One region of the Micrococcus flavus genome, then DNA from elsewhere that is predicted to be linked to it. Evidence: predicted binding sites of a transcription regulator. Region 1 holds the regulator's gene; the other holds the start of a gene.
What was found. Region 1 encodes LexA, which represses DNA repair genes until DNA is damaged. Its sites were predicted from a motif close to TCGAACANNTGTTCGA; they were not measured.
Positions count from the first base shown of each region.

Region 2: BJ976_RS05735 (DUF6504 family protein) is a predicted target of LexA. The motif match lies at 1,853-1,868, and genes of this name have one in related genera.

Region 1 is NZ_JACHMC010000001.1:1,592,722-1,596,124, reverse strand. Features, by position in the region: gene BJ976_RS07410 (ATP-dependent DNA helicase) at 1-1,337, shown strand, start outside; gene lexA (transcriptional repressor LexA) at 1,339-2,043, opposite strand; gene BJ976_RS07400 (LysM peptidoglycan-binding domain-containing protein) at 2,281-2,682, shown strand; gene BJ976_RS07395 (histidinol-phosphate transaminase) at 2,753-3,403, shown strand, end outside.
Region 2 is NZ_JACHMC010000001.1:1,241,847-1,245,249, forward strand. Features, by position in the region: gene BJ976_RS05730 (DNA polymerase III subunit alpha) at 1-1,372, opposite strand, end outside; gene BJ976_RS05735 (DUF6504 family protein) at 1,369-1,701, opposite strand; gene BJ976_RS05740 (metallophosphoesterase family protein) at 2,011-3,267, opposite strand.

The sequences.
Region 1 (3,403 bases):
GCGCGTTCGAGGGGCTCGCCGTGCTGCCCGCGTACTCGGCCGTGATCGTCGACGAGGCCCACGAGCTGCAGGACCGTGTCACCGGCGCCGTCACCGGCCAGCTGTCCGGGTCGATCGTCCACGGGGCGGCCACCTCCCTGCGACGCCACACCTCCGTGGCCGTGGAGGACCTCGTGCAGGCCGCGGCGGGGGTGGACCGCGCCTTCGAGGGGGTCCCCTCCGGGCTGATCCAGGGCGGACCGGACGACGCGCAGGAGCGGGCGCTGACCGCCGTGCTGAGCGCGGCGCGGCAGTGCTTCTCCGACCTCGGCAAGGACACGGAAGGCGAGGCCGACGGCGGCCGGCAGATGGCCCGCTCGCGCCTGCTCGAGGTCGTCGAGGTCACCGAGCGGATGCTCGCGGCGCATCCCGAGGCCGACTTCCCGGAGGTCCTGTGGGCCACCCGTCCGGGACACTTCGAGCCCGGCGTGGGCTGGCAGCCCGGGGACGAGGCCGACCCCCCGCAGCTCTACGTGGCCCCGATCTCCGTGGCGGGCAAGCTCCGCGAGGGCCTCTTCGGGAAGGCCACCACCGTGCTCACCTCCGCCACCCTCACGGTGGGGCAGGGGGCCCGCCGGTTCGACTCGGTGGCCGGGGACGTGGGCCTGGCCGGCCCCGACGCGCCGAAGTACACCGCGCTCGACGTCGGCTCGCCCTTCGACTACCCCCGCCAGGGCGTCCTCTACGTGGCCCGGCACCTGCCCAAGCCGGGGCGCACCGCGTCCCCGGAGTCCCTCGACGAGCTCGAGGCGCTGCTGCGTGCCTCGAACGGCGGAGCGCTCGGCCTGTTCTCCTCCCGCCGCGCCGCCGAGGACGCGGCGGCCGAGATGCGCCGTCGCCTGGGGAAGAGGAGCACCGTGCTGTGCCAGGGGGACGCGACGCTCTCCGCCCTGGTCCGCCAGTTCGCGGAGGAGCCGGACACCTCCCTGTTCGGCACCATGAGCCTATGGCAGGGCGTGGACGTGCCGGGGCCGTCCTTGCGGCTCGTGGTGATCGACCGCATCCCGTTCCCCCGGCCGGACGATCCCCTCTCCCAGGCCCGCACCCGGGACGTGGCCCGCCACGGCGGGAACGGCTTCATGCGGGTCTCCGCCACCCACGCGGCCGTGCGCATGGCGCAGGGCGCCGGCCGTCTGGTGCGGGCGCAGGGGGACCGCGGAGTGGTGGCCGTGCTCGATCCCCGCCTGGCCACCGAGCGCTACGGCGGGTACATCACGAGCGCCCTGCCGGACTTCTGGCGGACCACGGACCGCGCCGTGGTCCGCGGCGTGCTGGCGCGTCTGGCCGAGGAGGCCTGACTCAGAGCGCGCGGAGCACGGTGACCACGCGGCCCATGATCTTCGCGTGGTCACCGAGGATCGGCTCGTAGGCCGTGTTCTGCGGCAGCAGCCAGGTGTGGCCGTCGCGCTGGCGGAACGTCTTGACCGTGGACTCGTCGTCCAGGAGGGCCGCCACGATGTCACCGTTGTCCGCGGTGTCCTGGCGGCGGACCACCACCCAGTCCCCGTCACAGATGGCGGCGTCGACCATGGAGTCGCCGGAGACGCGGAGCATGAACAGCTCCCCCTCGCCGGTCAGCCGGCGCGGGACGGCCATGACCTCCTCCACCTGCTGGTCCGCGAGGATCGGCCCGCCGGCCGCGATCCGCCCGACCCACGGCACGTCCACCGACTCGCCGCCCGCGGCTCCGGTGTGCCGGGCCGGGACCAGCGGCACGGGGGCCGCGACCGGCGCCTCTCCCGCGGGACGTCCGTCCGGGTCGAGGAGGACCTCGAGGGCGCGCGGCCTGCCCGGGTCCCGGCGCAGGTAGCCGAAGCGCTCCAGCTGGCCCAGCTGATGGGTCACGGAGGAGAGGGACGCCAGGCCCGCCGCATCGCCGATCTCCCGCATCGACGGCGGGTAGCCCTGCTCCGCGATGGCCTCCTGGATCGTGCGCACGATCCTGCGCTGCCGGTCCGTCAGGGGCTGCACGGCGGCGGACGGGGTCTGATCGGAGGAGGCCATGCGGACGGTCCGTTCTCTCGGAAGGCGGGGGCTTAACGTGTCCGGCTCCGGTGGTGCCATGGGTGCAGCCCCAGGAAATGTGCTGGTGAGAGCGACCCTAGTGGACCCCGAACCGCTCTTCAAAGATATGTTCGATCCCTCCTGGGCGAGTCTCGAACCGATGTGCTAGAAATGGGTTCGAACGAACTCGAACAGATGTTCGAACACCCGCAGCGGCGGGAGGAAGGCAGACAGCTCATGACCCCCGTCACCACTGCACTCTCCCGGACCCCCCGGCTCCTCGGGCGGTCCCGCTCCGGCCACGCTCCGGCGCGCCCGTCGGCCCCCCTGCGCCTGACGCGCCGCGGCCGTCTCCTGTTCCGCGGGCTGCCCCTCATGCTGTCGGTGGCGGCCCTGACCGCCACGGCGGCGTTCTTCGCCGGAGTGATGCTGTCTCCGCCGGCCGTCTCGGCGGACGTCGCCTCCGAGGACCTGGTCACGGTGACCGTGATGCCCGGGGACAGCCTGTGGTCCATCGCCCGGGACGCCGCCCCGGGGGTGGACCCCTACGTCACCATGGAGCGCATCGGTGAGCTCAACGCCCTCGAGGGGGGCGAGCTCGAGCTCGGCCAGGAGCTCTACCTGCCCCCGGTCCGCTGACCGGTCCCCGGCAGGGTCCCGTTCCGTCGCATGGGGGAAGCCGGCCCGGCCCGTTCCTAGGATGGGCGCCATGACCGACCTGAGCTCCCTGCCCCTGCGTGAGTCCCTCCGCGGCCAGAGCCCGTACGGCGCCCCCCAGCTGGACGTGCCGTACATGCTCAACACCAACGAGAACACGCATCCGGTCCCGCCGCAGGTGGCCGAGGCCATCACCGCACGGGTCGCGACGGTCGCCGGGGGGCTCAACCGCTATCCGGACCGGGAGTTCACCGCGCTGCGGGAGCGGCTGGCCGTCTACCTCGGCCACGGCATCACTCCGGACCAGGTCTGGGCCGGCAACGGCTCGAACGAGGTGCTCCAGCAGATCCTGCAGGCGTTCGCCGGGCCGGGCCGCACCCTCCTGAGCTTCCTGCCCTCGTACTCCATGTACCCCCTCCTGGCGGCCGGCACGGACACCGCCTTCGTGGACGGCGGCCGCGCCCCGGACCACACCCTCTCCGCCGACCACGCCGCGGAGCAGGTCCGCCGCCACCGCCCCCACGTGGTCTTCCTGGCCTCGCCCAACAACCCCACCGGCACCGCCCTCGGGCTCGAGACCATCGAGGCCGTGTACGCGGCGCAGGCCCGGAACGAGGCCGAGGGCGGCCACGGTGCCATGGTGGTGGTGGACGAGGCCTACGCCGAGTTCGCCCTCGAGGGCACGGCGTCCGCCCTCACCCTG
Region 2 (3,403 bases), 350 kb from region 1:
AGCGGGCGACGACGGCGTGGTAGATCTCGTGCCGGCGGGCGGACTCCACGTCGATGTCGATGTCCGGGAGGGTGGAGCGGTCGTCCGAGAGGAAGCGCTCCATGATCAGGCCGTTGGCCATGGGGTCCACGTGGGAGATCCGCAGGGCGTGGTTGACGAGGGAGGATGCGCCGGAGCCGCGGGCGGCCACGCGCACACCCATGCCCTCGATGAGGTCCACGACGGCGGCGACGGTGAGGAAGTACCCGGCGAAGCCCAGGCGGGTGATGATGCCGAGCTCGTGCTCGGCGCGGTCCTCGAGGTCCCGGGCGGCGCGGCTGGTCCCGAACCGGCCGGCCCCGGTGTGCAGCGCGGGGTAGCGGGCGGCGAGGCCCTCGAGGGTGCGGCGGCGCAGCACCGCGTCCGGGTCCCCCTCGATGCCGACGACGGCGGCCTCGGGCACGCGCGGCACGCCCCACCCGAGGTCGGCCTCGGGGTCGACGGCGCAGGCCTCGGCGAGGGCGCGGGTGGCGGCCAGGAGCGGTCCGGGGCGCTCGTCCGCGGCATCGGCCACCTCCCGGGCGATCCGGTGCATGGCCTCGGTGGGCTTCAGCCAGCCCTGGCCGTTGGGCTGGAGGTCGTGGACGGCGTCCAGGGAGGACAGGGCGCGGACGGCGTCCAGGACGTCCGCGGTGGCGGCGCCGTCCGGGGCGGCGTAGCGGACCGCATTGGCGAGCACGGCGGGGACGCGGGCGGCGCGGGCGGCGCGCAGCATCTTCACGGCGTGGCCGGTGTCCAGGCGCTGGCCGGGGGCGGAGAGGTGGCTGACGACCTCCACGTGCGGCGTCCCGGCGGGCAGGGCGGAGCGCCAGCGGCGCAGCGCGGCGGCCCCGGCGGCGGTGCGACGGTGGGCCAGGTGGCGGCCCACGTCCGAGTCGGGGCCCAGGAGCACGGCCAGCTCGGGCGTGGCGGGGCGGGAGGGGTCGGCCGCGTGGGGCACGGGCCCGGTCGCCGCGGCGGCGAGCTCGGCCACCGATGCCCACGGCTCGCCGCTGGCGGATCCCCCGGTGGTGCGGGCATGGGCGGCGGACACCACGCGGCACAGGGCGCGGTACCCGGTGCCCTGCCGGCCGCCCCGGGCCAGGACCACCACCCGCCCGGCGGGCTCGTCCTCGGCCCAGCGCACGGCGAGGTCCACGCCCACGATCGGGGTGATCCCGTGGCGCAGGCACGCGGCCACGTGCTTGGCGGTGCCGTAGAGGCCGTCCCGGTCCGTGCAGGCGAGCAGGTCCATGCCCGCGGCCGCGGCGGCGGCGGCGAGGTCCGCGGGCCAGCTCACTCCGTAGTGGGCGCTGAAGGCGGAGACCACGTGCAGGTGCGGGAAGGCGCTCATGCCGTGCGCCGCAGGGTCCCCGCCGCGGCGGGCTCGTGCACGCGCACGAGCCGCCAGCGTCCCGAGTCGAGGTGATGGGCGAGGTCCAGGGTCCGCACGGGGGCGTGCGCGGCCCGGGCCAGGCTCACCTGGAGCCGCCAGATCTCGTGGTCCACGAGACCGGGTCCGCGGCCCTTCTCGGCGCGGACCTCCTCGGCCCACCAGCGCCGGCGCTCGAACCAGCGCAGCGGTCGCTCGGCCAGGACGTACTCCCGGCCCTCCCAGCGCAGGCGGGCGGGTGCCCCGTCCTGCGCGCACTCCACGGCGACGGACTGCGTGAAGGTCCCCATGCTCTCTCCCTGGATGGCTCACGGTCGGAGCCCGCCGGCGGACTGCCGGCAGGCCTCGGGGTGCGGCCACCCGGCGGGAAGATCCGGGCGGGGGAAGAATGCGGGGAAGCAGGAGGGCTCGAGGTCCTCGGATGCCGCACACCCATCATACTCGAACACATGTTCGAATGCGATGCTCTCAACGTATGAAGCGGGGCGGACACGTTAAGGCCGGGAGCGGGCCCGCCCCCGCGCCGAGCGGGCGCGGGGGCGGACGGAGGACGGCGGGCGGCCGGCGGGCGCCGTCGTCGTGGGCGGCGGGACCGGGGCTCAGGCCTTCACGTAGGCCGGGAACGGCACGGGCTCGGCGAGGGGCTGGCCGGCCGAGTCCATGTCGATCCCGAGGTCGCGCGCCCACACCACGCGGGTGCCGCCGGCGTAGACGGCCGTGTTGCGCTCGTCGAGCTCGAACACGCGCGCGCCGCGGAGGGTGTGCTGGTCCCACGTGCCGTCGTTGAGGCCGTACGTGTCGAACCCGGTGCCGGGGGCGTAGCCGAGCTCGATGCCGAAGAAGTTCCCCTTGTAGGTGTTGATGTGGTCATGGCCGCAGTAGATGCCCTTGACCTCGCCGCGCTCCTTCACGGAGGCGTAGATGCCGGAGTTCACGAGGCCCATGTACACGTCCTCGTGCTTCACGCCCTCGATCCCGAAGCGGGCCACGGCCGAGGCGTGGTCCGAGGCCTCCTCGACGCTCTGCGCGGCATGCCACAGCTGGGCGTGCTCGTGCGTGGGGATGTGGAAGAACATGAGGCCGGGGTTCTGCTTGCCGAACCGGGACGCGGTGGCCTCGGACGTCTCCTCGTACCAGCGGACCTGCTGGGGGCGGATCCAGTCGTAGGACTTGAAGCCGCCCGTGGACTGGCCATGGGTGTCCGCCTCGGTGGCGTACCGGCCGGAGTCCAGCAGCCAGATCGCGAACGCCGGGGCGGCGCCGCGGGAGCCGCGCACCAGGATCTGCGCGTTGCTGTGACCGGGGACGCCCGGGACCGGCGCCGGGTTGAGGTTGTGCTTGTACTGGCGCACGAAGTCGAGGATGCGGGACTCCGTCATGGTGGTGCCGTGCCCCTCCACCGAGTCCTCGTCATGGTTGCCGAAGGTGATGGCCCACTTGACGCCGCGCGACTCCATGGGGGAAACGAAGTTGTTGTACGCCTGCTTGACCTCGAGGTCAGTCTTCGGCGAGCCGTCGATCACGTCGCCGTTGATGAGGGCGAAGTCGGGCCGCTCCCGGTCCAGGACCTTGCCCATGAACTCGAGGGTGCGGCGGTCCGAGTCGGCGCCACCCTGGGTGTCGTTGAACTGCACGATCCTCATGCGGCGGGACGGGCCGAAGGCGAGCGGCATGGCCGCGCTCGCGGAGTGGCCGCGACGGGGACCGCCCGCATGGGAGGGACGGGCGTGCGCGGGGGCGGCGGCGAGGGTGCCGGCCGCCGCCAGCGCGCCGGCGGTGAGCAGGCCGCGGCGACCGACGCCCGAGGTGGCGTCGGGGGTCGGCTCGGGGTGCGGGGCGAAGGTCTTCTCGGTCATGGCGGTCCCTCCTGGAGTTCGGCGACGCGCGGATCGCGGCGCCGACGCCGACGCTAGGAACCCCCGGTGGCCCGGGCGTGACACCGGGGAGAGGGGCCGGCGAACACCGTGGGAACGGCCCGACGTGGGCTCGGCG